DNA from 3 places in the Nocardia sp. NPDC050408 genome. Region 2 is predicted to be linked to each of the others. Evidence: predicted binding sites of a transcription regulator. Region 2 holds the regulator's gene; each other region holds the start of a gene.

Region 1 (10,842 bases), on a different contig from region 2:
CGGGATGAACACCGTCTGCAGACCCGCGCGCTGCGCGGCCATCAGCTTCTGCTTCACTCCGCCGATCGGCAGCACCCGGCCGTTCAGCGTGACCTCACCGGTCATGCCGACATCCGCGCGCACCTGGCGACCGAGCGCCAGCGACACCAGGGCGGTGACCATGGTGACACCCGCCGAGGGCCCGTCCTTCGGCACCGCACCCGCCGGGAAGTGGATGTGGATATTGCGATCCAGCACCGACGGTTCGATGCCGATCTCCGCCAGGTGCGAGCGCACGTAGGTGAGGGCGATCTGCGCCGACTCCTTCATGACATCTCCCAGCTGTCCGGTCAGGGTGAGTGCACGCTCGCCCTCGGCGCCATTGGCCTCGATGTAGAGGACATCGCCGCCGAGACCGGTGACCGCCAAACCCGTTGCCACACCGGGGACCGCGGTGCGTTCCACCGAATCCGGGGTGAAGCGCGGGCGACCCAGGTAGTCCTTCAGGTTGTCCAGATCGATGGTCAACGACTCCTGGGAGTCGTATCCCAACTCTGCGTCGTATCCCAGCGACACCACATTGTCGGCCGAACCGCTTCCGCCTTCGGACAGCCGAGTCGCGGCCTTGCGCAATGCCTTCGCGATCAACCGCTCCATCTGCCGCACACCGGCTTCCCGGGTGTAGTTGGCCGCGACCTCACGCAGAGCCGCTTCGGTGATCGAAACCTCCTCGGCGGTAAGCGCATTGCGTTCCAGCTGCCGCGGCACCAGGAAGTCGCGGGCGATGGCCACCTTGTCGTCCTCGGTGTAACCGTCGACGGTGATCATTTCCATGCGGTCCAACAGCGGGCCCGGAATGGTCTCCATGACATTCGCGGTCGCGATGAACAGCACGTCGGACAGGTCCAAGTCCAGATCCAGGTAGTGATCGCGGAACGTATGATTCTGCGCCGGATCCAGCACCTCGAGCAGGGCCGCGGCCGGATCACCGCGGAAGTCCGAGCCGACCTTATCGATTTCGTCCAGCAGGACAACGGGATTCATCGATCCCGCCTCCTTGATCGCACGCACGATCCGGCCTGGCAGCGCACCGACGTAGGTGCGCCGGTGACCACGGATCTCCGCCTCGTCTCGCACACCGCCGAGGGCGACGCGAACGAACTTGCGGCCCATGGCCCGTGCCACCGACTCGCCGAGCGAGGTCTTGCCGACACCGGGCGGGCCGACCAGCGCCAGCACGGCGCCGGAACCACGTCCGCCGACAACCTCGAGTCCGCGCGCGGCCCGGCGGGATCGCACGGCCAGGTACTCGACCATACGATCCTTGACCTCGTCCAGGCCGTGGTGATCGGCGTCCAGCACCGCGCGGGCGGCCGAAACATCGGCGCTATCCGTGGTTTTCACGGTCCACGGCAGGTCCAGAACGGTATCCAGCCAGGTCCGGATCCAGCCGGATTCCGGGCTCTGATCGCTGGCCCGCTCCAGTCGACCGACTTCGCGCAACGCCTCGGCGCGCACGTCATCCGGCAGATCGGCCTGCTCGACCCGGGTGCGGTAGTCATCGGCGCCGTCGGGTTCGTCCTCGCCGAGTTCCTTGCGAATCGCATTGAGCTGTTGGCGCAGCAGGAATTCGCGCTGGCTCTTCTCCATGCCCGCGCGGACATCTTCGCTGATCTTCTCGGTGACCTCGGCCTCGGCGATATGCGCCTTGGTCCACTCGATCAGCTTGGTCAAACGCTGTGCGGTATCGGGGGTTTCGAGCAGCTCCCGCTTCTCCTCGGCGGTCAGGTACGGCGCGTAGCCAGCGGTATCGGCGATCGCCGACGGATCGGTCAGCTGATTGACCGCGTCGATGATCTGCCAGGCCTCGCGGCGCTGTAGCACCGAGACGACCAGCTTCTTGTATTCGGCGGCAAGCTCTTTGGTGCGACCGTCGGCGGCGGGGGTTTCCACCGGTTCGGCCTCCACCCACAGCGCGGCGCCCGGCCCGGTGACCCCGTGACCGATCTTGGCGCGCCGTTCGGCCTTCAGCACCGCGGCGGGAGCGCCACCGCGCATCCGCCCGACCTGTTCGATGGTGGCGACGACGCCGTAGGAGGCGTAGCCCTCGGTCAATCGGGGCGCGAGCAGCACCGCGTCGGTATTCGCGGCGCGCGCGGCGTCGATGGCGGCCTGCGCCGATTCGTCCAGTTCGATGGGCACGACCATGCCCGGCAGCACGATCGGATCGGTCAGGAACAGCACCGGCAGGTTCTGTGGTGTAGTCACGTGTTCGACCCTTCCAAAAGTTGAGCGATGCCCAGTCAACCCCGGCCGTCCCACGTTTGTTCCACACCGTTGCCCACGTTCGCTCACAGCGATCGGCGTTCGGGGCGGTACTAGAATTCGGAGCGTGCTCGAAGCCAATGCGCGGCCGGTCTCCGGGCCCGTTCGCTGCGACAATCCGGACGGGCTGAGTATCGGGGAGGCCGCGCGCCGCACCGGGGTCAGCGTGCACACCCTGCGCTACTACGAACGCGCGGGCCTGGTCATCACCCCCGTCGACCGCACCGCCAGCGGGCGCCGGCGCTATCACCAACTCGACCTGGACTGGATCTACATATGCACCCGGCTGCGCGCCGCCGGAATGCCCATCCAGACCATCCGCCGCTACGCCGAACTCGTCGCCGCCGGAAACGGCAACGAGCCCGAGCGCATCGCGCTGATGGAGGCACACCGCGCCGAGGTTGTCGCCAAACTCGCCGAGATCCAGGAGAACCTCGCGCTCATCGATCGCAAGCTCGATATCTACCGAGGACGAATCGCCACCGGCGACCGGTAGCGTGACCGACTGCACATCAGGTGCCCAGCTCCGCATTGACACCCTGTCGGAGCCAATGAGAATGTTGGCAGCTAGATATCTCACGACCTGGGCGGCTTGAGGGGGATCCCACGATGACAACACTCACATCCGGAGTGTTCATCGATTGGGAAGAGCTGACCGGCCTGACGAAGTTCTCCGTCGATCTGATCACCTTTCCGGTCTTCAGTGCGCTCGCCGGGTGGCTCACCAACTGGACCGGTGTGCTGATGCTGTTCTGGCCGGTCGTCTTTCGCGGAATTCGGATTCCTGGCCTGCAGGTGTTGTATCCATACTTTCCGCGTCGGGTCCAGGTGCTGCCGACATTCTCCGGTGACGGCCGCCGGCTCGGTTTCCAGGGATTCATTCCGGCGCGCGCGGAGAAGATGGCCAGCATTTGTGTCGACAAGGCGCTGATGCGGATCGGCAGTCCGCGGGATTTCATTCACGAACTGGATCTGGAAAGTATTGCCGATTACCTTGCGCTACTGGCGAGCAAGCGGGTCAAACCGATCGTCGACGAGGTGATGTATCGGGAGAATCCAGACCTGTGGCGCGGCGTACCCAGGGCGATGAAGCAGGTCATCTATCAGCGGGTGGATCGCGAATTGCCCGCATTGACCAGGCGGGCCTTCGAATCGCTCGGCGACAATGTCGACCAGCTCATCGATATCAAATCCTTCGTCATTCGGTATCTGCAGGAAAACCCGTACATCCTCAAGGATCTGACGACCACCATCGCCGCCCCCGAATTGCGTTTCATGGTGCGCATCGGCCTGCTCGGTGCGCCGTTCGGACTGCTGCTCGCACTGTATATGCATGTGCACCACACCATTCCGGTGTTGGGCTGGGTACCGGGCTGGGTGATCGTGCTGCTGGCCTCGGCGGCGATCGGCGTGATCGTGAATGTCATCGCGGTCAAAATGGTTTTCGAACCGGGTGATCCGCAGCCGCGCTACAAGTATTTGTGGAAGCAGGCGCTACTGGCCAAGCGGCAGCCGCAGGCGGCGACCGATCTCGCGCATATTCTCGCCTACCAGGTGCTGACGCTGCCGAACCTGTCCAAGGAACTGCTCGACGGCCCGAACGGCGATAAGACCAGGCAGCTGATCGAGCGGTTGGTCTCCGATGAGATCCATCGCCAACTCGGCCCGACCACCTCGATCGTGCGCGTCGCCTTCGGCCGCCGCCAATTCGACAACCTCAAGGTCGGCGCCGCGGGCGCGGCGGTCGGGTTGGCCCCGAGCCTGGTCGAGGACGAGGAGTTCACCCTCGAACAGGCCGAGAAGATCGACGAGTTCGCCGCACGCAAGCTCCAGGACCTCACTCCGGGGGAGTTCATGGAGATGTTCTATGCCTCGGTCGAACAGGATGCCTGGCTGTTGTATCTACACGGCGCACTGCTCGGTTTGGTGGTCGGTGCGGCGCACCTGACGATTTTCGGCTGGTAACCGGCCCGATTCCGGTCGGCTGCGCGCCCGCGCCAAATACAAGCACGCACGCTTGCATTTTTTTCGGCGCGCTGCGATGCTGAACCGCGACGGCGTACGAAGCAGTGCGCCTGGACGGGACAGGGATCAGATGGCCGACCTGAACGCGCTCCTGCGCGATTTCGCCGACGACTGCACGGAACTGGAACGCATCGTCGCGCCGCTGGCGGACTGGTCCACGTCGACACCCGCCCCTGGCTGGAGTATTGCCCATCAGATCGGCCATCTGGCCTGGACAGATGAGGTCGCCGCGCTGGCCGCCACCGATCCGGACGGTTTCGCGCGGCTGGTCGAGGACGCAGGCCCGAAGGCATTCACCTTTGTCGACGAGGCCGCCGAGGAGGCGGCCACCGCACCCGCCGCCGAACTGCTCGACCGATGGCGTCGCGGCCGTGCCGCGCTGATCGACGCCCTGCGCGCGGTGCCCTCCGGCACCAAGCTGCCGTGGTTCGGACCGCCTATGAGCCCGGCATCCATGGTCAGCGCGCGCATGATGGAGACCTTCGCACACGGCCAGGACATCGCCGATGCACTCGGGCTGAGCATGACACCGACCGCCCGGCTGCGCACGGTCGCCCATATCGGCGTGCGGACCAGGGATTTCGCCTACACCGTGCGCGGCAAGACCGTGCCCACCGAGGAATTCCGGGTCGAACTCATGGCACCGGACGGCAGCGTGTGGTCCTGGGGTCCCGAGGATGCCGCGCAGAATGTGACCGGTCCGGCACTGGACTTCTGCCTGCTGGTGACGCAGCGCCGTCACCGGGGCGATCTGGCGTTGGAAACAGTGGGTGCGGATGCCGCCGAATGGCTCACCATCGCACAGGCTTTCGCGGGACCGACGGGTGACGGGCGAACGGCGGGCCAGTTCGCCTGACCCGCCGAGTCCCAACCATCGGGTCCGACCGGAATGCAGGTGCGGGCGAGCGCCACACTTGGGTGCGCCGTTCGTGTCGGCCGGACGCCGTTGGCCGGGTGTCTCGATGTGGCAGTCGAGAATGGCGCTCGCCAGCTAAGTGTATTTACCCGCTTGTCAGCTTGTGGAAACATTGACGACGCCTTTCGGCTCGAGTTCGGTATCGAAGGCGTCACCCGGCTTTTGTGATGCTGATCTCTCCCATGCGGTGCCACCTGCGGCTGCCCCTGTAACCTGGACGAGCGTACGGCTTTCAACGATGCGGGCCGCGCGGTGAGGGGTGCAGGGGCGGACGGAAAGGAACGCATCGTGGCATCACATAAGCCTGCCCAGATCGCTCGGCATACCGCCATCGTGCTCGCCGGCGCCGCCAGCCTCACTCTCACCGTCGCCTCCGGGGCCTACATCGTCCACCAGATGGCCGATACCCAGTACGCCACCAACGATATCGCCGCACCGCCTGCGGTCCGGATTCCGGATGTCGACACGGACTACGGTCCCGTGCTCTCCGATGCCGTGCTGACCGGTGGAAGTCGTGATCTGCCCGCGCTATTCGGCCGCTTTCCCGCGGAATCCAATGACGGCACCGTGAAAACCTCTCAGGCCCATACCGATTCGCCTGCCTCCGCCGGAATCAGTGGCAAACTACGCCTCGGCACCGCCTATGTCGGCGCGCAGGTGGCACCCGGCCGCGCGAATTCCGTCACCTTCACCGTGGATACCAACGCGCTGACGATACTGACGGATTTCCTGCTCACCGAACCGGTTCGGGACCGGCTCGGTATCCACGCCGATCCGGGCGGCGTCACCCAGTTGCGCACCGAGGTCGACACGCACAACGGCGAAGTGATATTCACCTTCTCCGATCCGACCCTCGGCGAACACGGCCTGCGACTGGACCGCAATCCCCCGCCCAGCACGAAACACACACCGAGCTCCGCGGAGTCGACGGTTCCGGAAACGGATAACGCCACCGAGTCGAATAGCACGATCACCGTCTGACACAGATTGCTTGCACGCCGCAACAACTGATTTCGTATGTACATGGGTAACTCATCGGGCACGCCCAGAACTCGACCCGACACTCGGTCGCCAGTCCGCGAACGAACCTTCGAGGCTCCCAACGGCCGGCAAAAGGCTCGGGGAGGCGGATACGACTTCTGCGTCATCGGGGGCGGGATCGTCGGAGTCGCGACGGCGCATCGGATTCTGCGGCAGCATCCGGATGCGAGCCTCGTGCTCATCGACAAGGCCGGCGCACTCGCGTCCCATCAGACCGGGCACAACAGCGGCGTCATCCATTCCGGCATCTACTACCCGCCGGACAGTCTGAAGGCCCGCCTGTGCCGGAAGGGCGCCGCATGGACGAAGGAATTCGCGGCGGCCCACGATATTCCGTTCGAGGTGTGCGGAAAACTGCTGGTGGCCACCGACGGCGCCGAATACGAGCGAATGCTCGCGCTGCACGAACGATCGGTCACCAACGGTGTCGATGTCGAACTCATCGACAGCGCCCAATTGACTCGCCGCGAACCACATGTGACCGGTCTCGGCGCATTGTTCGTGCCTGCCACCGGCATCATCGACTTCACCCGCGTCACCACCGCACTCGCCGAGGAGGTTCGGGCCGCGGGCGGTGAAATCGTGCTGAATGCCGAGATCACCGCACTCACCGAAACCACCGACGCGGTCACCGCGGCGGGTCCCGCAGGTTCCTGGACCGCGCGCACGCTGGTTGTCTGCGCGGGTCTGCAGGCCGACCGCATGGCCGCCCTCGCCGGTCTGCAAAACGATTTCCGCATCGTGCCGTTCCGCGGTGAGTACTACCAGTTACCGCCCAGCCGATCCGGACTGGTGCGCACACTGATCTATCCGATTCCCGATCCGAACCTGCCATTCCTCGGGGTGCATCTGAGCCCGATGATCGACGGCACCCTGACCGTCGGCCCCAATGCCGTGCTCGGTCTGGCCAGGGAGGGCTACCGCAAGGGCAGCTTCGACGCCCGCGACGCCCGTGCGGTGCTCGGCTTTCCCGGCTTCCGCCGGGTCGCCCGCGCGCATGCGCGCACCGGACTGCGCGAATTGCGCAACTCCCTGTTCAAACGCGGTTATCTGGCCGAATGCCGACGGTACTGCCCGGAGCTGACGGTCGCGGACCTGCGGCCGCGCGAGGCGGGGATCCGCGCGCAAGCGGTATTGCGCGACGGAACCCTCGTGCACGACTTTCTGATCGAACGCACACCGCGCTCGATTCATGTGCTCAACGCACCGTCACCCGCGGCGACCTCGGCCATGCCGATCGCCGAATACATCGTCGGCCAACTGTGACGCCACCGAGTTAGCTGCGTCGCGCGTCCCAGCAAACCAAGCGACCACCCGGTCATCAATCTGGTAAGCCCGCCAACCAAATTCCCGGCAAACCCTCGAATAAAGAGGAGAGCTGTAGTACTTTTAGCGGCAGCCAACAGGGAGGGGCCCTATGGGCCACATCAAGTACGCGAGCGACGTCGGAGCCCCGGTCGAGGTGGCCTTCACCTATACCGACAACCATCTGTTCGTACCGGATTGGATGTTCGCCGTCGCCGCGTTCGAGCCGAAAGATGAGCTCGACCAGGGTCTCGGTGCGGTCTTCATGACACGGATCAGACTGGGGCTGTGGCGACCGACCGTCGAATGCGAGATCACCGAATACCGGCGCAATGTGGTGATCGGCTACACATTGCGCGGCCCGTTATCAGGGACTTTGACGCTGCGCTTCGACCCGCTCGGCTACGGACGCTCGGTGCTGACCTCGGAAGCGGAGTACGCTCCACCGGGTGGGCTGTTCGGTCGGCCGTGCCTGCGCCCGGTGGATTTCGCCGTGCGCTCGGCGTTGCGCCACACCGAATCCCAGTTGCGAAGGGAGATAGAGCAATTCCACGGTACCGATCTTGTCGGTCGGATTGCGTAGGGTGCCATCCATGATCATCGTGAGCACCGACGGATCCTGCCTCCGCAATCCCGGCGGCGCTATCGGCTGGGCTTGGGTCAATCATCAGGGCGGTTCACGCAGCGGGGGAGCCGCCACCGGAACCAATCAGGTCGCGGAGTTGCGCGCGCTATTGGAGGCGGTACTCGCACATCCCGGCGAGGAACCGCTGTTCATCGAGAGCGATTCGCTGTACGCGATCAAATGCGCCTCGGAGTGGATCTTCGGCTGGCGCACCAATGGCTGGCGCACCGCCAGCGGCGGCGCGGTGAAGAACGTCGAACTCATCAAACAGATCGACCGGGCAATCGCCTCACGACCGGGACCGGTCCGGTTCCGTTGGGTGCGTGGTCATGTCGGCAATTACTACAACGAAATGGCCGACACCCTCGCGGGTGAGGCGGCCAGACAGGCCGCGGCCTCCGCAGCCGCCGGTGAGGTCCCGACCGCGGAACTCCCCGAGCTGCTGCCGCTGCTCGAGGACTCCTCCGATAAGACCAAAAAATCCGCCCGACCGCGGTCAGCGGGGAAGCCGGTCGCGCCAGCACCTCAGGCATTGACGCTGTTCTGAGTCCGCCGGGCGCGACCGGGTGCAAGACCGCCGGAAAGACCTCCGGGCGGGTGGTGCCATTCCCACCCGCCCGGAGGCGCTTTTCGGAGTAGATAATCCGATCAGTTGCCCATCTGCTTCAGGATGGGCAGGTCGAACTTGTCGACCAGCCACTTGTCGCCGACCTTCTTCAGACCGGCCACCACCACGAGTTCCACCTTGCTCGGCGGCTTGTTCGCGGCGGCGATATTCACATTGGTGGTGGTCTGACCGATCACCACCAGCACATTCGCGTTCTCGGTATCGCCGGACTGGAAGCCGCACTGCATGTCGTAGGTGGACGAGGTGGCCTTGGCGTCGATCACGACACCCTTGAGGTCCTGGCCGAGCTTGGCGAACTGATCCTTCCAGTCGCCGGTCGAGGCGGCATCCACCTTCTTCAAGTACTCGTCGATGGTCTGCGGATCGTAGGTGGAGATCAGCTTGCCGTAATCGCACGCGGCCGCGGTGGCGGCCTCGTGCGCGTCCAACTCGTCGCCGCGGTTGCCGGCCTGCCGGTAGAACACCACGACGGCGGTGACCGCCGCGACGAGCAGCACACCGGCGACGAACGCCGCGATGATCGGGACCAGTGCGCGGGAACCCTTGCCACCACTCGGGGCGACCGGTTGCCCGGCACCCTTGTCCGCAGCCGGCTTCGGCGGCGCGGCGGCTACCGCATCGCCCGACTTCCCGATCTCGACCGTCTTGTCCTCGGCGGACGCGTCGACCTTGGCATCGGCTTCCTCAGCATCCGAGTTCTGCTTCTCGGCGCCGACATCATCTGTGGACATCGATACAATCCTGCACTTTCCCGGCGCACCCGAGCGCACCGATATGGTCTTGTCGGTCCGCATCGGACGAACCGTTCGCACCCCGGGGGCGAGTATCGCTGTGGCTGGTCACCGCAGCGGCGGCGGGGTCAATTCATTCGGATCCACGCCCGGCGGCATCTGCGCGCCATTGTCCGGCACATTCGGTCGCGGTGCATTGGCCGAACCACGAATCTGCAGTCCGGGCGGCGGATTCTCGCAGTAGTTCCACTTGGGCAGCGAACCGTCCTGGATGACCTCATTGCGGATCGGCGTGTGCTTGTACTGGCAGATCGGCCGAACCCAGACGTCGACTACCGTGTGGAACTCATTGTCGTGCGCGGGCACACCCGCGGCGGACAACCCGAGGTTCAGCGCCGGGAACAGCGCCTGCAGCGCCGGGATCCGCAGCTGCGCGGCCTTGGTCACCGCCGCGAAGTTGGCCGCCAGACTGGTGATCGGATCGGACGTCTTGTCCAGTACCGCACCGAGGCTGGTCAGCTGTCCCGGCGCCTTCTCCAGGATCGCCTGCAATTCGGCATTGGCATTGTTGAACTGATCGAACAGCTGACCCGAATTGCGGGTCAGCGTCCCCAGATCAGGCTGCGCATTCGAGGTGGTGTTCGCGATGGTGCGCAGGTTGGTGATCAGATTCTGGGTCTGCGGGAGCAGATTATCGAGGCCGGCCATGGCCAGACTGACGCCGTTGACCATGCCGCGCAACTGATCCGGGCCACCGCTGAGCGCGGTGTCCAGGTTTGCCAGGATGACACTGAACTTATCCGGATCGACCTGGGCGATCAGCGCGCTGGAGTTGTCGAGCACCGACCAGACCGGGGTGGGGGTCTTGATCTTCTCCGCATCGAACTGGATGACCGAACCGTCCTTCAGGAACGGTGCCTGCTCGGTATTCGGCCGGAAGTCGATGTACTGCTCACCGGCACCGGAGAGCGCACCCACTGAAATCTTGGTGTCGACCGGAATCTTGAATTTCGAGTCGATATCGGCCTTCGCGGCGATGGACTGTCCGCGGTCGATCAATTCGATCGAGGTCACCTTGCCGACGCGGAAGCCGCGCAGCGTCACATCGTTACCGGGCTGCAGTCCGCCGGAGCGGTCCAGATGCACGGTGACGGCGTAGGTCGATTTCAGCGGGTTCACCCGCATGACGCTCACCAGCAGATAGGTGGCGCCCAGGATGAACACCAACACCAGGCCGATAGTGGACAGCAGCAGCTTGCGCTGCAGC
Region 2 (10,842 bases):
AGAACAGCGGATCGTGACGGATGTTCTTGGTTTGCGTGCCTGCTGCCATGAGTCGGAACTTGGTGGTCTGCACCATCGAGGGTGATCCGACTATCTGCACATCCCGGTCGGACCAGGAACTGTAGCTCGCGACGACCTTGCCGATCTGACCGGTCAACCGAGCTTCCAGTCCTGGCCAGGTGTGCTCCGGTTCGCCGGAATCCAGGTACCACCATGGATTTTCATCGCTCTCGGTGACCGGCGTGACGGTGAGCCATTTATTGGCGGTGGCCAGGTGGCTCAGGATCTCGAGATCGTAGAGGTCACAGGGGTGATGGCCGCCGACGAACAGGTGCACCCGCGGATTGACGCGCCGCTGTGCCATCGCCATGAGCTGGGCGCGCAGGGGTGCGATGCCGGTACCGCAACCGACCATCAGCATTTTGCGTTTCACATTGCGTGGTATGCCGAGTCCGCCGAGCGGTGAGCCGAGCAGCCACTGGTCTCCGATATTGGTGTGGCCGACGATGGCTGGGCTGACCCAGCCGCCGAGCACTCCGCGGATGTGGAATTCGATCTCTCCGTTCGCATTCGCGGGCACCGCTGGGGACAGATAGCGCCACATGCGCGGCCGGGCCGGGATCTGCACGCTGATGTACTGGCCCGCCGCGTATTGCATCGGCTGATTCAATTGCAGCCGTACTACGGCAAGATTGCGCAGCACCTCGCGTCGCTCGACGACGGTCCCGCTCCAGACCGGCGGCGTCGACTCCTGTTCGGCCGCGCCGATCATGGTGTCGCCGATGATCTTCAGGCCCTCGTCCCAGGCTCGGTCGACCTCGTCGGTCCACATCTCGGTGCCCGCGAAAATCCGCATCGCGGACTTCAACGAGGTCGCCACGGCGTTGTAATGCGCGGCCTGCACCCCGTACTTGCGGTGATCGCGCCCGAGTTGGGCGAGGAATGGCAATAACTCATTGGGCTCTTCCAGCCGATCCAACGCATAGGAGATGGCTTTGACCAATCTGTCACGCTGGGAATCCATCGCCGCGGGGAAGAAATCCCGGATGGCGGGATAGTCCGTGAACAGGATCGCGTAGAACGAACTGGCTAGCTTGGCCGAACCCCCCTCCTCCGCAGCAACCGCCTTGAAGGTCGTTCTTATCAATGCGACGGTCCGCGAATCCATTTGTGTCACAACCCCTTTTGCACTCGAACACAAACCTGTGCCGGCGAGTGAGGTGCTGCGGGACACTCGACAGCAGCCGATGCGAACGAGTGTATGCGAGGTTTGCCAGCTACGGAATCAGTCGCATAAACATCACGCATGTAATTCCCTCGAAACGAGGCTCCGCACCACGAAAACCCTTGAAAACAAACCGAAAGAACGAACACGACGGCGAAATCCGTCATATAACCACCGAATTCGGAAGGCCCGGTTTGCAAATTTCATCCCAGTCGGGGTCTTGGAGCGATCGCGCGGCAACCCGCGATACGGGTGCGCCCATCCGGCTCAGGCAAACCGCGAGCGCCCGCCGACCCGGCGACCGACGGAATCGACGAGCGGATCCGGCACATAGTTTGCTGAATCAAGGGCCACAGCAAACTTCACAGCTCGGCACATCACCAGCAATCCTCTCGAACCGCGTGCCGAACCCATCGGCTGCCGAACCGATTGTCGGGTAACGAATCCCGAGTCCGGAGTTTGCTCGAGCACTGCCGGCAGTTATTCGAGGCCTCGACCCGATATGCGCAAAGGAAATTTACTTATCCGCGCGAATGACAAAGGCTCCGGGGTCGGCGGAAACCGATTCCCGGAGCCTTTCGCGCTTATCAGCGCCTATTGCGCGGCTTCCACACCACCAGTGCGGTACTGCGTTGCGGCGGCGTTAGATCGGGGCGATACCCCGCACGCAGCCGGTCCAGCTCGGCCGACATCTCGGCGACGCGCTGTTGCAGTTCCTCGACCTGATTGGTGAGTTCGATGATGCGCTTGATGCCCGCCAGGTTGACGCCCTCATCCTGGGATAGCCGCTGCACCTCGCGGAGCAGTTCGACGTCCCGTGCCGAATAACGTCGACCGCCACCCGAAGTCCGTTGCGGTGTAACCAGTCCGAGACGGTCATACGTACGCAGTGTCTGCGCGTGCATTCCCGCCAACTGGGCCGCCACTGAGATCATGAAGAACTCCGCCCGCGACGCCCCACTGGCTGCCTGCTTCGGATTATCGGACATCACGCACCTGCCCATCCCGCACGTGGATCGAACCCACTGGTCTTCTCCGCCTCCGCATAGCGCTTGAGCGCCTCGGCGGCATTGTCGTCCAGCTTCTGCGGCACGGCCACCTTGACGGTGACGAGCAGATCACCCGCCCCGCCGCCGGGACCGCGCTTGGGCACGCCACGTCCGCGCACCCGCAGGATGCGACCGTCCGCGGTGCCCGCAGGCACCTTGACGCCGACGCGCCCTTCCAGCGTGGGCACGGAAACCGTTGTGCCCAACACCAATTCACTGTAACTGACCGGCAGCACCAGGGTCAGATCGTCGCCGTTGCGGCCGAAGACCTTGTCCTGGCTGACGTGCACGGTGACATAGAGATCACCCGAGGGCGCACCACGCAGTCCGGCCTCGCCCTGTCCGGCCAGCCGGATCTTCTGCCCATCGCTGACACCCGGGGGAATCCGCACCGTAATGGTGCGGGTCCGATTCTGGATGCCGCTGCCGTGACAGTCGACGCACGGATCATCGATGATCGAACCGGTACCACGGCATTCGTCGCACGGCTCGCTGAAGCCGAACGCGCCCTGGTTGCGGCTGATCACGCCGTTTCCATTGCAGACGGGGCAGACTCGTGGACTTGTCCCCGGCTTGGCGCCGCTGCCGTGACAGGTCGTACACGGCGACGGACTGGTCATCCGCAGCGGAACCGTGACACCTTGCGCTGCCTCGCGGAAGCCGAGGGTCGTCTCGGTCTCCACATCGGCGCCGCGGCGCGGGCGGCTCGCGGTGCGCGTGCCGCCCCGGTTGAACAGGCCGCCGAGCAGGTCACCGAGGCCACCGTCGCCGGCATTCGCCTGACCGAAGATGTCGCCGATGTTGAAGTCCTGCGAGAAGCCGCCGCCCGCACCGGGAGTGAAACCACCACGCCCGTATCCGCCACCGGCGAACAGCTTTCGGGTCTCGTCGTATTCCTTGCGCTTGGCCGGATCCGACAGCACGGCATGCGCCTCGCTGACGGTTTTGAACCGCTCCTCGGCCTTGGTATCGCCGGGATTGGCATCCGGATGCAGGTCACGTGCGAGCTTGCGGTACGCCTTCTTGATCTCGTCCTGTGAGGCGCTGGAGGAGACACCCAGTTCCTTGTAGAAGTCCTTTTCGATCCACTCCCGTTGGCTCACCGGGCATCTCCTCCTCTCGGGTTCTTATTGGTTGTTCGCATTGGCATCAGCATCCGATGCCTCTTCTTCGACCAGATCGGCCACGCCATCGGTTACCCCGACCAGCGCGTGCCGAAGCACTCGATCGCCGAACCGATAGCCCTTGCGCATGACAAGGCCGATCACCGGATCGTGGCCGGAGCCCTCGTGCTGCACGGCCTCGTGCAGGGTCGGGTCGAAAGGCTCACCCTCCGTACCGAACTCCTGCAGACCCTGCTTGTGCAGCGCGTCGGCGAGCTTATCCGCGACCGACTTGAGCGGTCCGGTATCGAGATCGCCGTGCGCCCGCGCACGATCGAGATCGTCGAGTACGCCGAGCAAATCGGAGACCACGGCCGCCTTGGCGGAATCGATGGTGGCCTGCCGGTCCCGCTCGACCCGACGCCGGTAGTTGGCGTATTCGGCGGTCAGCCGCTGCAAGTCGGCGGTGCGCTCGGCCAGCTCCTTGGTGATGGCCTCGGCCAGGATCTCGGCGCCCCCATCGGAACCGATGATGGGTTCGGTGCCGTTCCCGGCTTCGGGACCGGGCCCGGCGGCGGACTGTTCTGCCGCCGGTTCCCGGATTTCACCGGCCTGAGCCGTCTGGTCGCTCCGCTGGCTCCGCTCCTGCGGATCGATCTTGCGGTTGTCGACGAAGGTGATCGGCTCCTGTTCGGAGTTTCCCTCGCTCACTTCTTCTCCGTGTCGACCGGCTCGTCCACGACCTCGGCATCCACGACCTGGTCATCGTTGGCGGAGCTCGCCGCGCCATTGCCGGACGCGGCCTGCTCGGCGGCCGATGCCTCGTAGATCGCCTGACCCAACGCCTGCGATTCGGTCGCGAGCTTCTCCACCGCGGACTTCACGGCCGCGATATCGGTGCCCTTGAGCGCCTCGTTGGCCTCGGAGATGGCCGCCTCGACCTTGGTCTTGACGTCCGCGGGGACCTTGTCCTCGTTGTCCTTGATGAACTTCTCGGTCTGGTGCACCAGCGACTCGGCCTGGTTGCGGGTCTCGGCCTCCTCACGGCGGGCCTTGTCCTCGGCGGCGTGCGCCTCGGCATCCTTGACCATCCGGTCGATCTCCTCCTTGGACAGGCCGGAGCCGTCCTGGATCTTGATCGTGTTCTCCTTGCCGGTGCCCTTGTCCTTCGCGGTCACGTGCACGATGCCGTTGGCGTCGATATCGAAGGTGACCTCGATCTGCGGCACACCGCGCGGGGCCGGCGGAATGCCGGTCAGCTCGAAGGAGCCGAGCAGCTTGTTGTGCGAGGCGATCTCGCGCTCACCCTGGAACACCTGGATCTGCACCGATGGCTGGTTGTCATCGGCGGTGGTGAAGGTCTCCGAGCGCTTGGTCGGGATGGTGGTGTTGCGCTCGATGAGCTTGGTCATCACGCCGCCCTTGGTCTCGATACCCAGCGACAGCGGGGTGACATCGAGCAGCAGGACGTCCTTGACCTCACCCTTGAGCACACCGGCCTGCAGGGCGGCGCCGACGGCGACGACCTCGTCCGGGTTCACGCCCTTGTTGGGCTCCTTGCCGCCGGTCAGCTCGCGGACCAGGTCCGAGACGGCGGGCATACGGGTCGAGCCACCGACGAGCACGACGTGGTCGATATCGGCGACATTGATACCCGCGTCCTTGATCACGGACTGGAACGGCGCGCGAGTGCGGTCGAGCAGGTCCGAGGTGATCTTCTGGAATTCGGCGCGGGTCAGCTGCTCGTCGAGGAACAGCGGGTTCTTGTCGGCGTCGACGGTGATGTAGGGCAGGTTGATCGAGGTGCTCTGCGAGGAGCTCAGCTCGATCTTGGCCTTCTCAGCCGCCTCACGCAGGCGCTGCATGGCCATCTTGTCCTTGGTCAGGTCGATGCCCGCACTGGCCTTGAACTTGTCGACCAGCCAGCTCACGACGCGCTCGTCCCAGTCGTCACCACCGAGGTGGTTGTCACCGGAGGTGGCGCGGACCTCGACGACGCCCTCGCCGATTTCCAGCAGCGAGACGTCGAAGGTGCCGCCACCGAGGTCGAAGACCAGGATGGTCTGTTCCTTGTCGCCCTTGTCCAGGCCGTACGCGAGTGCGGCCGCGGTGGGCTCGTTGACGATGCGCAGCACGTTCAGACCGGCGATCTGACCGGCCTCCTTGGTGGCCTGGCGCTGCGAGTCCTCGAAGTACGCGGGCACGGTGATGACCGCGTCGGTGATCTCCTCGCCCAGGTAGGACTCGGCGTCACGCTTCAGCTTCATCAGCACGCGCGCGCTGATCTCCTGCGCGGTGTACTTCTTGTCGTCGATGGCCACCGACCAATCGGTGCCGATGTGGCGCTTGACCGAGCGGATGGTGCGGTCGACGTTGGTGACCGCCTGGTTCTTGGCGGGCTGACCCGTCAGAACCTCTCCGTTCTTGGCGAACGCGACGATCGATGGGGTGGTGCGCGAGCCTTCAGAGTTCGCGACGACGACCGGCTCGCCGCCTTCGAGAACGGCGACGACCGAGTTCGTGGTCCCGAGGTCGATTCCGACCGCACGAGCCATGGTGGTTCCTCCTAGTTGGTGTAACTACTTGTGTCGGTGCTGGGTATTCGCGGTTTTCGGGCGCTCTACCCGCTCTGCGACATCCGCTCGGGACAACCGAGTCGGGTGCCACGAGACCTCGCCCCAAGCACCTCACGGAGCACGGTCCCAGCAACGCTGAGCGTGGTCGGCTCAATCCTGCACCCATTCGACACCGGGCGTCAACTGAAACTTGAGCCGATCACACTCAATGTTGTCGAACAGCTCAACCGACGGCCCACGCGGTCTATTCCCGATTCGGGGAGAACGGGGTGTCGCCCGCCATTCTCGTCAGGCCCGAGAGCGCGAGCCGGTTGACCACTTCTGATCAACAGTCGCTGGATCCGCCCCGTGCAGGTTGCCCGTGCATCCGGCGGTCCACGAGGATGGCGGCGACGGTGGTGCCGATCGCCGTCGATCCCCCGAGAGGAGTGGAAGTGTCGACGAAGACGCGGTCGTGGTGGGGCTGGGGGAATGTCGAGGATGCGGTCGTCGGCGCGGAGCTGACGGCGCTGACCGCGCGGGTCGCGGCGATGCTGCCCGGTGCGGATCTCACACCACACGAACCGCCGTCGATCGAATCGCTCGGGCTTCCCGAACCACGAGTGACCGCGCCGGATTCGCTCGCCGAGTCGGTGTCGGCGGATCCGGCCGATCGAGCCGCGCACGCGCACGGTCAGGCATTTCGCGATGTGGTGCGCAATCTGCTCGGCGAGGTGCGCAATGCGCCGGATCTGGTCGTTCGGCCGCGCACGGAAAGCGAGATCGTCGATGTGCTCGACTGGGCGGCCGGGGCGAATATCGCGGTAATCCCATTCGGTGGTGGCACTTCCGTGGTGGGCGGGGTCGAGCCGAGATTGCCCAGCCGAGCCGCATCCGCTGGGCCGAGCGCTGCCGGGCCAGACGAATTCGCGGGGGCGATCAGTCTGGACCTCGGCCGTCTCGATCGGGTGCTCGAGATCGATCGCACCAGCCGAGCGGCGCGAATTCAGGCCGGAGTCCTCGGTCCGGCGCTGGAGGATCAACTGCGCGGCGCGAATCTGACGCTGCGGCATTTTCCGCAGTCGTTCGAATTCTCCACGCTCGGCGGCTGGCTGGCCACCAGGGCCGGTGGACATTTCGCGACGCTGTACACCCATATCGATGATCTGGTCGAGTCGATGCGGGTGGTGACGCCAACGGGCACAAGCGAATCGAGGCGGCTGCCCGGTTCGGGGGCGGGGCCGTCGCCGGACCGGATGTTCCTCGGATCCGAGGGGACACTCGGAATAATCACCGAGGCGTGGATGCGCTTACAGGACCGGCCACGTTGGCGCGCAACGGCTTCCGCGCACTTCGACGAATACGCCCAAGCGGTAGCCGCGACCAGGGCCATCGCCCAATCCGGCCTGTACCCGACCAACTGCCGGCTGCTCGATCCGGCCGAGGCATTTCTCAATGCCGGTGCCGCGACGAGCGGCGGCGTGCTGGTACTCGGATTCGAATCCGCCGATCATCCGACGCGCACCTGGCTGGAACGCGCACTCGAGCTGGTCGCCGACCACGGCGGCACCCTTCCCGAACCCGCACGCTACACCGAATCCACCGAGCACCGAGGAGGTTCGGGCGCGGCCGACACCTGGCGTTCGTCGTTCTTGCGGATGCCCTATCAGCGCGATGCCCTCGCCGCCCAGTCGATGATCGCCGAAACCTTCGAAACCGCCTGCACCTGGGACAAATTCGACAATCTGAAGACAGCGGTGACCGAGGCCGCGAACGCGGCTATCCGATCAGTCGGCGCTACCGGCGTGGTGACCTGCCGCTTCACCCATGTGTATCCGGACGGTCCGGCACCTTATTTCGGCATCTACGCCGCCGGTCGCTGGGGCAACACGCTAGCGCAGTGGGATGACATCAAAGCGGCTGTCTCCGAGGCACTCTCGGCCGCGGGCGGGACCATCACGCACCATCACGCGGTGGGCCGGGACCACCGACCCTGGTACGACCGCCAGCGTCCCGACCCGTTCGCGAATGCGCTGCGGGCCGCCAAATCCGCGCTGGATCCGGCCGGAATCCTCAATCCCGGCGTGCTGATCTGAGCTCAGCACTTGTCCGCTTGGCGGGCCAAGCCCGGATGGATGCCGGGGATCAGTCCGTTCGCCGCCGCGGTGCGCTGCAGTAGGTCGACCAGGGTGGCGCGCTCGTCCGGATCGAGCGCAGCCGTGATGTCCGCATTCAATCCGGTCACGATCTCCTCGGCCCGGGTGAGTAGCTCATGCGCCGCGGGCAGTAGGTAGACGGCGTGCGCGCGCCGGTCCGTCGGATGTTTGCGCCGCTCGACGAGTCCGCGCTTCTCCAGTTCGTCCACCAGCCCGACCATCACATTGCGATGGATCCGCTGCGCCTCGCACAACTGTTGCTGCGATTGGCCGTCATTGGCACGCAAGATCCGCAGCGTGCCGTAGTGGCGCGGACTGATGCCCAGCGGAGCGAGCAGGTCGGCGAAGCGCTGAGCGACATGGAATCCGAGCTGGCCGAACAGGAAGGCAGGGTGCTCGGACAGCGGCACGAAGGTCGGATCGGTCACACATCGAGCATACCGCGGTCAATGCACGCTTAGTGATTGCACACTTGATTGATAATCACTTCATGTGCATAGTTTGAGGTGTCGCCCTACTCCACCGATTCGAAAAGAGCCTGCTCGTGGATACCGACATTTCCCCAGGCGCGGATGCGCCCCCACAACTCGACCCGCGCCGCTGGATCGCCTTCGCGGTCGTGCTCGCCGCGGGCTTCATGGATCTGCTCGACGTCACCATCGTCAATGTCGCGGTGCCGAGCATTCAGACCGATCTGGGCGCCCAGTATTCGCAGATCGAATGGATCATCTCGGCCTACGTGCTCGCCTTCGCCGCGGTACTGATCACCGGCGGACGGCTCGGCGATATCTACGGCCGCAAGCGCATCTTCCTGATCGGCATGACCGGATTCACGCTGGCCTCGGCCGCCTGCGGCTTCAGCTCGGACCCGACCATGCTGATCACCTCCCGGTTCGTCCAAGGCGCGATGGCGGCGCTGATGGTTCCGCAGATCCTCGCCATCATCCGTGCCACCTTCCCGCAGCAGGAACGCGCCAAGGCCATCGCCATCTACAGCGGAGTCGGCGGCTCGGCCTCGGCGGTCGGACTGTCACTCGGCGGACTGCTGGTGCAATGGAATCTGTTCGATCTGGACTGGCGACCGATCTTCCTGGTCAATGTGCCGGTCGGGATCGCGGCGCTCATCGCCGCGACCATCGTCATGCGGGATTCGCGCTCGGCGGCCGCACCGCGACTGGATCCCATCGGCATGGTGCTGGCGATCTCCGCGGTACTCCTGCTGGCCTATCCGCTCACCGAGGGCCGCCGATTGGGTTGGCCCGCATGGACTTTCATCATGATGGCGAGCACCGCGGTCATCTTCGGCGCATTCGTCGCCTTCGAGCGACGGCGGGCGCGGACCGTCGGATCACCGCTGATCGATCTGGAGCTGTTCCGGTCCCGTCCGTTCACCGTCGGCCTCGCTAGTTGGCTACTGTTCTGGATCGGGCTCGGCGGGTTCTTCCTGATCTGGACGCTGTTCATGCAGGCCGGGCTGGGCTGGTCGGCGATGCGGGCCGGGCTCACGGCGGTCTTCTTCGCGGTCGGCGCAGGCATCGGGGCCGGAGTTTCGGTGAGCGTGCTCGCGCCGCGGTTCGGGCGGATCGTGCTGGTCGCCGGTGGTGTGGTGAATGCCGGTGGATTCGCGCTGTACGGATGGCTGGCCGCGCATTACGGTGCGTCGATCGCGTCGTGGCAGATGGTGATTCCACTGATCATCACAGGTGCCGGATTCGGCATGGTGGTCGCACCGACCATCGACCTGCTGCTCGGTCAGGTGCCCGCGCGTGAGGCGGGGGCGGCGTCCGGGCTGCTCAATACCGGTCAGCAGCTCGGCACCGCGCTCGGTGTCGCATTGGTCGGCGTGGTGTTCTTCGGTCAGCTGGACCATGATTCGGCACGCGGGGTCGAGGCGGTCACGCCGCAGGTGCGCACCGAACTCTCGACGATCGGTCTTCCGGAACCGGTACAGGACCAGATCATCGCGAATTTCGTTGCCTGCGTTCGTGATCGGTCGGCGCAGATCGATCCTACGGCCGTCCCGGACAGTTGCCAGAGCTCCGATGCGGCCAATTACGCTGTGACACAGGTGCTCACCGATGCGGGCGAACGGGCCAATGCGGTGAATTTCGCCAACACCTTCCGCTACACGCTGTGGTACGGGATCGGCCTGCTGGCCATCATGTGCCTCGGCTTCCTCGTACTCCCCAGGAGTGCACGGCTCGAGCAGCACGAAATCGACGATCCTCTGGAACTGGTACCGACGGGAGTCTGAGTTGAAAGTACTTGCTATCGGCCGTCGCCCGGAGATTGTGGACACCGCGACCAAGTTGTTGCGCGCCAATGGTTTTGCAGCCGTGGGTGTCGTCGCCGACGCCGAAGCGTTTCGGGTACTCGATACCGGCGAGATCACCGATCTGATCATCGGCGGCGGCGTGGAACCGGATTCGCGTGCGGCACTGAAGCAGAAGGCCGCCGACCAGCACATCACCGTGCACGAGGCCGAGCGCGGCGGGCGCGGTATCGAGGAATACCTGAACGAAGTGGTCATTGCGATGCTGGAGCGTCAGTAGTAGCGGGATGGCGGCTCCCCCGTCCCCGGGGAGCCGCCATCCCGTGCCGACGTCACCCGACCCCCTGAGCCCCCCTTCCACATGCCGCGAAGCCGAGGCACTCGCACAGGCAACTGTCTGATCCAGACGTGCGATTTTCGCTGGATTCGACGAACGCGGCAGTAGGGTGGCGGCAAAGGGAAGCTTCGAGCCCACCGCGCGC
Region 3 (10,842 bases), on a different contig from region 2:
CCGCGATGTCGTGGCGCAGCCGGTGATGACCGACCACGGTCGACTTCCATTCGGGCGCCGCACCATTGCCGTGCGGGCTCGGATCAATTGTCATTGCTTCTCTCACACGGGATCTGAGCTGATAACCGACTCGGGGGTGCCCACCGCCATCAGGGCGCGGCGGGTGTCGGCGATCATGCGGGCCGAACCGGCGATCTGGATCTGCCGGTCGGACCATGAGCCGAAGCTGGCCACGACCGCGCCCAGATTTCCGATCAGGCGGCGGTGCATGCCGTACGGCTCGTCCTGCGGTGGATGCGTATACCACCACGGGTTGGTCTTCTGTTCGCAGACCGGGACCACGGTGAGCCACGGATTGCTCTGCGAGAGCTGCCACATATTCTCCACGTCGTACAGATCGCAGGGGTAGCGGCCGCCGATGAAGAAGTGCACGCGCGGATTGATGCCGCGCTGACCCATCTCGATCAACTGGGCGCGCAGCGGGGCGATGCCGGTGCCCGCGCCGATCAGCAGCACATCACGCCCGCTGTCGCGATCGATGTGCAGACCACCGAGCGGACCGGCGATCATCCACCGATCGCCCACCCTGGTCTCATTGACGATGGCCGGACTCACCCAACCGCCGCGGATCTTGCGGACGTGGAATTCGATCTCGCCGTAGGGATTCGCGGGAATCGCGGGCGAGAGATAACGCCACATCTTGGGGCGCTGCGGCAGCGAGACCGGCACGTACTGTCCGGCCTGATACGGAATCGGACTGTCGGACTGCAGCCGCACGATGGCCAGATCCTCGAGCACCCGGCGATGGCCGACCACGGTCGCATCCCAGTACGGCTGCGATTTATCGGAATTGGCGCCGATGGCCATGGATGCGGAGATGAGGATGGTGATATCGCGCCAGCCCTCCTCGAGCGCGCGATTCCACATCGGTCCATTGAAGACCCGGAATGCGGCGAGCAGCGCCCGCCCCGCGATGTCATAGTGCGCGGCGATGACACCGTATTTGCGGTGATCACGCGCCAACTGTTCCAGGAACTTCTGCGCCCGCCCCCAGTCCTCGAGATGGTCGAGCACGTAATGGATGGCGGTCACCACCCGCTTGGCCTGCATCTCCATCGCGGGCGGGAACAATTCCCGCAGCTGCGGCTTCTCCGCAAACAGGTGACCATAAAACGCACTGATCAACCGCTCGGGTCCGTTCGGCGACTCGATCACCGATCGGAAGTTGGCGCGGACCAGCGCTGCCGAACGCGCATCCACGACGTGGAGCTTCCTTTCCCTCAAAATCTGCCCAGGGACATGTCCGTAACCGGCGGTCCTCCACCGTCAAGTATCCCTGAAAATCACGTGGTCGTGTGGGTATGGCCGATCACGCCCGCGCCCACGGTAATCCGTGGGCAAATCTGGGCTGCTCTGGGCCGGACATGCAGGATATCGCGGCCTCGCTCGCTCCGGGTTACCGCCGGGTCAACTCGCGACGTTCGCGCGCACCGCGGGCGCGACCAATTCGGCGTAGCGATGCACTTGGTCGACGGGGTCGCCCTCGGTCGGCCAGAAGATGAAGCCGTCGATGCGCTGGTCACGATGTAAAGCGGACAGATCGTCCACCCAGCGCTCGGGCGGGCCCTCCAGGAAGCCGTAGTCGGTGCCGTCGCTGGTAATGGTGCCGGACAGGTTGTAGACCCGCCGGATGGCGCGCGGATCGCGCTGCGCCGCGGCGGCCGCATCGTCGATGCGTTTACCCGCCTCGGTCAGGAATTCGGGCGGGGCCCAGGCCGCCGAGGGCAGCCAGCCGTCGGCGCGCTGTCCGGTCAGAGCGAGCATGCGCGGACCCTTCGCGCCGAGCCAGATGCCAGGGTCGTGTTCCGGCTGCGGACCAGGATGGGCACCGGCGAGCAGATGGTAGGTCCCGGGCACCCGGACCGAACGTTCGTCGCTCCACATGGCCCGGATGACCGCAATGCCCTCGGCGAGTGCCCGCACCGATTCGCCCGGGCTCAGGTGGTAACCACCCATGGCGGCGATGGCGGCCCAGAACGCGCCCGCGCCGAGTCCGAGGTGGATCCGGCCGCCGGTCATGATGTCGAGGGAAGCAACGGATTTCGCGAGTACGGCGGGATTGCGCAGGGGCAGGTTGGCGACATCCGGGAAGAAGGTGAGTCGCTCGGTGCGCATGGCCAGGCCGGTGATCAGGGTCCAGGTGTCGAGGAAGCGTCGCTGGTAGGGATGGTCCTGGACGCCGATCAGGTCGAGTCCGGCGCTCTCCGCATAGGTCGTCAGCTCGGTGAGCTGCTGGTAGTTATCGGCCTCCGGAATCAGGAAGAGGCCGAATTCGGGTGGGCGTGATGGGCCCTTTTTTCGGGCACTCACTCAGATGGCCAGCACGGTTTTGCCCCGCGCACCTATCGCGCCGATGACCGAAGGGCCCTGGTTCAGTGGGACGGTCACGTCGATCGGCACGACGACATCTCCGGCGGCGACCCGATCGAGCAGGCGGGCCAATTCCGGTCCACGGCCGGAGGATTCGATATTGCCGCCCTTGATGCCGCGATCGCGCAGCGCGTCCGGATCGGCGGACCAGATGGTGGAGTAGACCGTGCCGCCGTCGCGGACCAACGTGGTCAGCTCGGCCAGCACCTCGGGCGGACTCACCAGATCGAACAGCGCATCGACGCCGTCGGGGTGTGCGGCGGCGACCTCTTCGACGACCCGACCACGGGTGTAATCGATGGTCTCGGCCGCGCCGAGCCTGGTCATCTGATCGGCGACCGCCCCACGCGCGGTCGCGATGACGTGCGCCCCGGCGATATTCGCCAACTGCACCAGGAACGAGCCGACGCCGCCGGTGGCGCCGACGATCAATACCGTCTGGTCCGGCTCGAGCTTGGTGGCATCCACGATGTCTTGCGCGGTTATGCCCGCGGTCGGCAGGGCCGCGGCCGCGATGGTGGGCACCTGGTCCGGGATCGGGACCAGGGTGGCGTCCTCGGGCAGGATCGAATACTCCGCGAAGCTGCCGTGGCCCGCGGGCGGGAACAGGAATTTGCCGACGACACGGTCACCGACGCCGAATTTGGTGACGCCGGGGCCGACCGAGGCCACCGTGCCGGCACCGTCGACGCCGAGGATCATCGGAAAATCGTGCGGCAGCTTGCCATCCAGAATGCCGCCGGCCATCTTCTGGTCGAATGGGTTCACCCCGGCGGCCTCGACCTGGATTCTGACCGCACCCGCGCCGGGTTCGGGGGTCGGCATTTCGGCCAGTTCGGGTGTTGCTCCGAAGCTTCGTACCACGATCGCGCGCATCCATCGCTCCTCGAGTCGGGCTGGATTGTGATGCATCAACCAACGGCCAAGGCCATCGTAGGCATCGCGGTGCCATAGACCCTGCGATTGATGCCATTCGGCAGTGTCGCGGCGTAGCGTTCAGCCGGAGTCTGTTCAGGTGCCCAAAAAATTAAAGTTGAGCGGAACAGACTCAACCTTTCCGACGTTGGATAGTGCGAATCGACTAGTAGGAAGGTGACTTGTGGACTCGTTCAATCCCACCACCAAGACCCAGGCGGCTCTGACCGCCGCCTTGCAGGCCGCCTCGGCCGCGGGCAATCCGGAGATTCGTCCGGCGCACTTGCTGGTGGCGTTGCTGGATCAAACCGATGGCATCGCCGCCCCCTTGCTCAAGGCCGTCGCGGTGGATCCGGCGACGATTCGACGCGAGGCACAGGACATCGTTGACAAGCTGCCACGCGCGACCGGTGCGACCACCACGCCCCAACTCGGCCGCGAAGCCCTGGCAGCGATCACCGCCGCCCAGCGCCTGGCCACCGAACTCGGCGACGAATACGTCTCCACCGAACACGTCATGGTCGGCCTGGCCGACGGCGATTCGGATGTCACCATGCTGCTGCAGAAGTACGGCGCGACCCCCGAGGCGCTGCGCGAGGCATTCACCGCCGTGCGCGGCAGTGCGCGCGTCACCAGTGCCGATCCGGAGGGCAGCTACCAAGCGCTGGAGAAGTATTCGACCGATCTCACCGCGGCCGCCCGCGCCGGCAAGCTCGACCCGGTCATCGGGCGCGATACCGAAATCCGCCGTGTCGTACAGGTTTTGAGCCGTCGTACCAAGAACAACCCGGTGCTGATCGGTGAGCCCGGGGTCGGCAAGACCGCGATCGTGGAGGGCCTGGCCCAGCGCATCGTGGCCGGTGACGTGCCGGAATCGTTGCGCGGCAAGTCCGTTGTCTCGCTCGACTTGGGCGCGATGGTGGCTGGTGCGAAGTACCGCGGTGAATTCGAGGAGCGGCTCAAGGCCGTACTCGAGGAGATCAAAACCAGTGCGGGACAGATCATCACATTCATCGATGAGCTGCACACCATCGTCGGCGCGGGCGCGACCGGTGAGTCGGCGATGGATGCGGGAAATATGATCAAGCCGATGCTCGCCCGCGGTGAGCTGCGGCTGGTCGGCGCCACCACGCTGGATGAGTACCGCCGGCACATCGAGAAGGACGCCGCCCTGGAGCGTCGCTTCCAGCAGGTGCTGGTCGGCGAGCCGTCGGTGGAAGACACCATCGGCATCCTGCGCGGCATCAAGGATCGCTACGAGGTGCACCACGGCGTGCGCATTACCGACTCCGCGCTGGTCGCCGCCGCCACGCTCAGCGACCGCTACATCACCTCCCGGTTCCTACCGGATAAGGCGATCGACTTGGTCGATGAGTCGGCCTCCCGGCTGCGCATGGAAATCGACTCGCGCCCAGTGGAAATCGACGAGGTCGAGCGCGCGGTGCGCAGGCTCGAGATCGAAGAGGTCGCACTGGAGAAGGAGACCGACGCGGCGTCCAAGCAGCGCCTGGACAAGTTGCGTCAGGAACTCGCCGATGACCGCGAAAAGCTCAACCAGCTGATGACCCGCTGGCAGAACGAGAAGAGCGCCATCGATCAGGTCCGCGTCCTCAAGGAGGAGTTGGAATCCCTGCGCGGTGAATCCGAGCGCGCCGAGCGCGACGGTGATCTGGGCAAGGCCGCCGAACTGCGCTACGGGCGTATCCCGGCGCTGGAGAAGCAGCTCGCCGAGGCCGAAAAGACTTCCGCCACAGCCGCTGACGGCGAAGTGATGCTCAAGGAGGAGGTCGGCCCCGACGATATCGCCGAGGTGGTCTCGTCCTGGACCGGTATTCCGGTCGGCCGGATGATGGAGGGCGAAACCCAGAAGCTGCTGCGGATGGAGCAGGAGCTGGGTAAGCGCGTGGTCGGTCAGACCGAGGCGGTGCAGGCGGTTTCGGATGCGGTGCGCCGGGCGCGCGCCGGAGTCGCGGATCCGAATCGGCCGACGGGTTCGTTCATGTTCGTCGGCCCGACCGGTGTCGGTAAGACCGAGCTGGCAAAGGCGTTGGCGGACTTCCTGTTCGACGACGAACGCGCCATGGTCCGCATCGATATGAGCGAGTACAGCGAGAAGCACTCTGTCGCCCGGCTGGTCGGCGCCCCGCCCGGCTATGTCGGATACGACCAGGGCGGTCAGCTGACCGAGGCGGTGCGGCGTCGGCCGTACACCGTGGTGCTCTTCGACGAGATCGAAAAGGCGCATCCGGATGTCTTCGACATCTTGCTCGCGGTACTCGACGAGGGTCGCCTGACCGATGGCCAGGGCCGCACGGTCGACTTCCGCAACACCATCCTCATCCTGACCTCGAATCTGGGTGCGGGTGGCGAGCGGGATTTCGTCATGAACGCGGTCCGCTCGGCCTTCAAACCAGAGTTCCTGAATCGCCTCGATGATGTGGTCATGTTCCATGCCCTCGACGAGGAGCAGCTGGAATCCATCGTCGATATCCAGCTCGACCAGCTGCAGAAGCGACTGTCGCAGCGCAGGCTGAAGCTGGACGTCGGCGATTCGGCCCGGTTCTGGCTCGCCGTGCGCGGCTACGACCCGCTGTACGGCGCCCGCCCGCTGCGCAGGCTGATCCAGCAGGCCATCGGCGACACCCTCGCCAAGGAACTGCTCGCCGGTGAGGTCACCGACGGCGACACCGTCGTGGTCAATGTGAGCCCGAACGGCGAGGGTCTCATCGTCGGCCGCGGCTGACAATGCGGCCCGGCTTGCGAGTAATCCGCAGTCGGGCCGCCTTGTTCGCCACAACGCCAGCGAGTCTTACGAGCGAACACGCCGTGCCGAAGGCACGGCAAAGTGCCACAGCCTACCCTGGAGGGCATGACCAATCCCAACGATCCCTGGGCTCAGCGACCGGAGGATGCGCCGACGGAACATTTCGGTCCGTCGGGTAAGTCGGGATTTCAGCCGTCCGCGCCTACGTCGGAATACCCCGAGGCCTATGGCCACGGCGATGCGACCTCGGTCTATCCGTCCACCGAACAATTCGAGCCGTGGGCGCCGCCACCGGTCAATGCCACCAAGGAGTTCCCCCCGTACGACAGCCAGGTCCAGTGGGGCCAGGAAAGTGGCGCGTGGCAGGAGCCGACCCAGGTCGGTGCGTACGGCCAGCCCGGCGCGCAGTATCCGCCCGGACCGCCCGGTGCGCCGCTACCCCCGGATCAGCAGCCACCGCGCAAGCGCAACACCGGCCTGTGGATCGCCCTTGGACTCGGGGTGCTCCTGCTGATCGGCGCGATCGGTGTGCTCGCCGGTGTGCTGCTCGGCGATAAGGACACCTCGTCGAGTTCGGCCGCGAGCACCTCGGCCTTCCCGACCGCGGGCCGATCCACCGGTACCGCGCCCTCGCGCGGTCCGTCATCCACCCAGGTTCTGCCGAGCATTCCGGGACTCGGCGGCATCGATAGCCTCGGCGCGACCATGGGCACCATCACCGCCAACGCCGGTGGCCAATTGACCCTCGACACCCTCGGCGGATCCGCCGTAACGGTGCGCACCACCGATAAGACCCAGGTGATCTCGTTGGCCGGGTCCAAGGTATCCGATCTTCCGGTCGGTGACATGGTCATGGTGCAGGGCGATAAGGCCGCGGATGGTTCGATCGACGCGAAGATCATCATCAGCACCGCACTGCCCGGCGGCACGCGGTGAAATATCAGCGGGCAGTGATGCGCAATAGCCCTGTCGGCTCTATAGGGTAGGCGACGATGACGGCAATGTGGTTCGGGTTGGCGGCGATCGCGCTCGTTGGTGCGATCGTGCTGCTGTATTTCGATCGGGTCCAGCGACAGCGGACCGGTCATGCGCGCCAGGTGTGGGCGAAGGCCCAGGGCTATACGTATGTGTCGGTGGAACCGGCGCTGGCCTCCACCTGGCGCCGCGGTGCGTTGGCCAAGCTCGGCTACCTGTCCGCGGTGGATGTGGTGTCCGGCATCCGCAAGGGCGAGAAATTCGTCCTCTTCGATCTGGAAGACGCCGCGACGCTGGTCGCCGTGCGCAGGCAGATCGGCTCCGATATCGATGTGGATATGCGGCTCAAGACCGCGTCCCCGCCCAAGGACGCCGATCTGGAACTGCTCGGCGCGATCGGTGACCGGGTGGTGTTCGCGACCAATCCGGAGATCGCCAGGCACGCCGTCGACCAGCGCATGGTCGCCTTCATCGAATCGCTGCCCGATACCGTGCAGATGCTATGGAGTGAGGGCAACTGGACCCTCGGCATGCTGAATGTCGGTACGGTGGCCAAGGATTGGGAGACCGCGATCGATGCGGTGCTTCGCCTGTCCGGTCTGCTGCATGTGCTGCCGCCGGTGAGCGATGCGCGCGGGGTGGATTCCGATGGTCACGATCCGGGACGGCCGCATCCGCGCAAGCGCGCGGGTGAGCGGGAAGAGGCGGAAAGTCCGGTGGCCGCGCGAGTCGCGTCGGCGGATCTGCGCAAGCGCGAGGACTTCGACGACGAGGAGTACGCCGAATCGTCTTATGACGAAGACGATTTCGACCGGCCGAAGTACCGCGAGTACTCCGACGACGACTATTACGATGAGGAACCGGCCGCCGAACCGCAGCCGCCGCGCCGCCCCAGTCTCGCCGTCGTCCCGGACTCCCGTTCAAGGGCCCGCGACGAGCGCTGGGCGGCGGAACCGGACGATGACTGGTCGCCGGAGGACCGCCCGGCCCAGCGCAAACCCGCCGAGTCCGAGCCGGATGAAGACGGATGGCCCGCGGGCGAGCACACGCCGGAACAGCCCGGCGGTCCGTTCCACCCGGGATTCCGCCCGTATCAGGGACCCGTACCGCAGTGAGCGGGCATAGCGCCCCTATGACCTGGATTGTGCGATGAATGCAGGATCGCGGAGCGATTCGATGAGGGATGGTGGCCGGGAGACGGGTGGGGCAGACAGTCCCACGCGCTTGCCCGGGGCCATCCGCCCCGTCGCATTGATCACTGGACCCACCTCCGGCATCGGGCACGGATTCGCCGTGCGCTTGGCCGCACTCGGCTACGACCTGGTGCTCGTCGCCCGTGACAAGGACCGGCTGGATGGCCTTGCCGCGGAATTGGAGCGGAAATTCGCGACCCGCTCGGAGGTGCTCGTCGCCGATCTGGCCGATTCCGAAGATCGGGATCGGGCACTGGCCCGCGCCGCCGACGGCGTCGAATTCCTGGTCAACAATGCCGGATTCGGCCAGTCGGGGGAGTTCTGGACGCAGCCGCCCGCTGCGATCCAGGCCCAGCTCGACGTCAATGTCACGGCGGTGGTGCAGCTCACCAGGGCCGCGCTGCCATCGATGATCGCGGCCGCGAAGGGTTCGATCGTGAATGTGGCCAGCGTCGCGGGTCTGATCCCCGGACGGGGCTCGACCTATTCGGCCTCCAAGGCCTACGTCGTATCCTTCACCGAAGGGCTGGCGGGTGGACTGGCCGGCACCGGAGTCCGGGTCCAGGCCCTGTGCCCCGGATTCGTGCATACCGAATTCCACGAGCGGGCCGGCATCGAGATGTCCTCGCTGCCGAAACAGCTGTGGCTGAGCGTCGACCAGGTGGTCGCCGGTTCGCTACGTGATCTCGAGAAGGACCGGGTGCTCAGCGTGCCCGGTGTGCAGTACAAAGTGCTCACCACCGCCGCCGGGATGATCCCGCGAGCCCTGGCGGCCCGACTGAATCGCGGCATATTCAACGCACGCGGAAGGACTTGACAGACATGATCGACCAGGCGAACAAGGCCGCCGTTTCGACGGACGACCGCGACAGATTGGCCGCACTCGTGCGCGAGCTCGCCGTCGTGCACGGCCGGGTCACACTGTCCTCGGGCAAAGAGGCCGACTACTACGTCGACCTGCGCCGCGCCACGCTGCACCACGGTGCCGGACCACTGATCGGCAAGCTACTGCGCGAACTCGTGGCGGACTGGGATTTCGAGGCCGTCGGAGGGCTCACCATGGGTGCGGATCCGGTCGCGCTGGCCGTCATGCACGCGCCCGGCCGACCGATTGATGCCTTCGTGGTGCGTAAAGCCGCCAAGACCCACGGCATGCAGCGCCAGATCGAGGGCCCGGACATCGTCGGCAAGCGGGTGCTCGTCGTCGAGGACACCACTACCACCGGAAATTCGCCGCTGACCGCCGTGCGCGCCCTGCGCGAGGCCGGCGCGACCGTCGTCGGCGTCGCGACCGTCGTCGACCGGGAGACCGGCGCCGATCAGGTGATCGCCGCCGAGGGCCTGGAGTACCGGTCCATCCTCGGATTGAAGGATCTCGCCCTCGGCTAAGCTGCAAATGCGCCTCCCGGATCGCAGTCGCCGGTGGTCGGAGCTTTGATTCGCTCTGAAACGCCGACAGCGGTGCGACCCGATAGGGGGACGCATCCGCCGAGTGCAGCGAGGCGGTCGAGACAGTGAAGGGTCGTGTGAGTTACCTGTGGTGAGCATTGCAGTCAATAAGAGCCGTGCGAATGTCGCGATGCTCGGCATCGGTGCTTACCGTCCGAAACGCCTGGTCAGCAATGAAGAGGTGTGCGAGGTTCTCGATTCGACCCCGGAGTGGATCTACGAGCGCACCGGTGTGCGCAACCGTCGGTGGATCAGCGGAGACGAAACGCTGCAGTCGATTTCGGCGGCCGCCGGTGAGCGGGCGATCGTCAACAGCGGCATCGATCGGTCCAAGATCGGCGCGCTGATCCTGGCCACCTCGAGCTGGCTGACCCTCACCCCGCACGGCGCCCCCAAGGTCGCCAACGACCTGGGGATGAACGGGATCGCGGCCTTCGATCTGACCTCCGGTTGCGGCGGATTCGGCTACGGCCTCGGCGTCGCCGCCGACCTGATCCGGTCCGGGTCGGCCGAATATGTGCTGCTCATCGGTGCCGAGACGATGACGGTCGGACTCGATCCGACCGATCGCGGCACCGCGATGATCTTCGGCGACGGCGCTGGTGCGGTGGTGGTCGGCCCGAGCGAGGAGAACGGCATCTCCCCGACGGTGTGGGGTAGCGACGGCGAGAATGCCTCGGCGATCGAGCAGGACGTCAACTTCCTCGAATACATGGAGAAAGCGCAGCGGCTGCAGGGCACCGACCCGGCCGTAGAGCCCGTCGGCCGGATGTCGCTGCGGATGGAGGGGCCGCGGGTATTCCGTTGGGCGGCGGTCACTTTGCCGCGCGCGCTGGCCTCGGCGCTCGAGGTCTCCGGTGTCTCCAAGGACGATATCGAGGTCTTCATTCCGCATCAGGCCAATGCGCGCATCAACGAGTTGATGAAGAAGAACCTCGGGCTGGCCGATGACATCCCGGTGGCCAATGACATCGAGAACACCGGCAATACCTCCGCCGCATCCATCCCGTTGGCGATGGAGGAGATGTTGGTGACCGGCAAGGCCAAGGGCGGACAGGTGGCCTTGCTGCTCGGCTTCGGTGCGGGCCTGAGCTACGCGGGTCAGGTCGTCACGCT

What was found. Region 2 encodes HspR, which represses chaperone genes until heat shock. Its sites were predicted from a motif close to ANNTGAGTNNNNNNNACTCANNT; they were not measured.
Region 1: the regulator HspR is predicted to act here: its motif matches at 2,266-2,288, upstream of lon (endopeptidase La).
Region 3: the regulator HspR is predicted to act here: its motif matches at 3,462-3,484, upstream of clpB (ATP-dependent chaperone ClpB).

Annotation. Positions count from the first base shown of each region.
Region 1 covers NZ_JBITIL010000013.1:27,641-38,482, reverse strand. The annotation lists gene lon (endopeptidase La) at 1-2,187, opposite strand, end outside; gene ACIBJI_RS29505 (MerR family transcriptional regulator) at 2,372-2,800, shown strand; gene ACIBJI_RS29500 (hypothetical protein) at 2,914-4,269, shown strand; gene ACIBJI_RS29495 (TIGR03084 family metal-binding protein) at 4,400-5,185, shown strand; gene ACIBJI_RS29490 (hypothetical protein) at 5,534-6,226, shown strand; gene lhgO (L-2-hydroxyglutarate oxidase) at 6,269-7,552, shown strand; gene ACIBJI_RS29480 (SRPBCC family protein) at 7,704-8,174, shown strand; gene ACIBJI_RS29475 (ribonuclease H) at 8,185-8,763, shown strand; gene ACIBJI_RS29470 (hypothetical protein) at 8,865-9,575, opposite strand; gene ACIBJI_RS29465 (MlaD family protein) at 9,684-10,842, opposite strand, start outside.
Region 2 covers NZ_JBITIL010000021.1:131-10,972, forward strand. The annotation lists gene ACIBJI_RS36175 (FAD-binding oxidoreductase) at 1-1,168, opposite strand, end outside; gene ACIBJI_RS36180 (heat shock protein transcriptional repressor HspR) at 1,813-2,214, opposite strand; gene dnaJ (molecular chaperone DnaJ) at 2,214-3,377, opposite strand; gene grpE (nucleotide exchange factor GrpE) at 3,402-4,088, opposite strand; gene dnaK (molecular chaperone DnaK) at 4,085-5,932, opposite strand; gene ACIBJI_RS36200 (FAD-binding oxidoreductase) at 6,337-8,028, shown strand; gene ACIBJI_RS36205 (MarR family winged helix-turn-helix transcriptional regulator) at 8,031-8,516, opposite strand; gene ACIBJI_RS36210 (MFS transporter) at 8,633-10,342, shown strand; gene ACIBJI_RS36215 (hypothetical protein) at 10,344-10,640, shown strand.
Region 3 covers NZ_JBITIL010000038.1:1,290-12,131, forward strand. The annotation lists gene ACIBJI_RS41485 (FAD-binding oxidoreductase) at 1-94, opposite strand, end outside; gene ACIBJI_RS41490 (FAD-binding oxidoreductase) at 103-1,260, opposite strand; gene ACIBJI_RS41495 (LLM class flavin-dependent oxidoreductase) at 1,468-2,370, opposite strand; gene ACIBJI_RS41500 (NADP-dependent oxidoreductase) at 2,371-3,306, opposite strand; gene clpB (ATP-dependent chaperone ClpB) at 3,530-6,088, shown strand; gene ACIBJI_RS41510 (DUF5666 domain-containing protein) at 6,215-7,045, shown strand; gene ACIBJI_RS41515 (hypothetical protein) at 7,102-8,199, shown strand; gene ACIBJI_RS41520 (SDR family NAD(P)-dependent oxidoreductase) at 8,261-9,094, shown strand; gene pyrE (orotate phosphoribosyltransferase) at 9,100-9,666, shown strand; gene ACIBJI_RS41530 (beta-ketoacyl-ACP synthase 3) at 9,815-10,842, shown strand, end outside.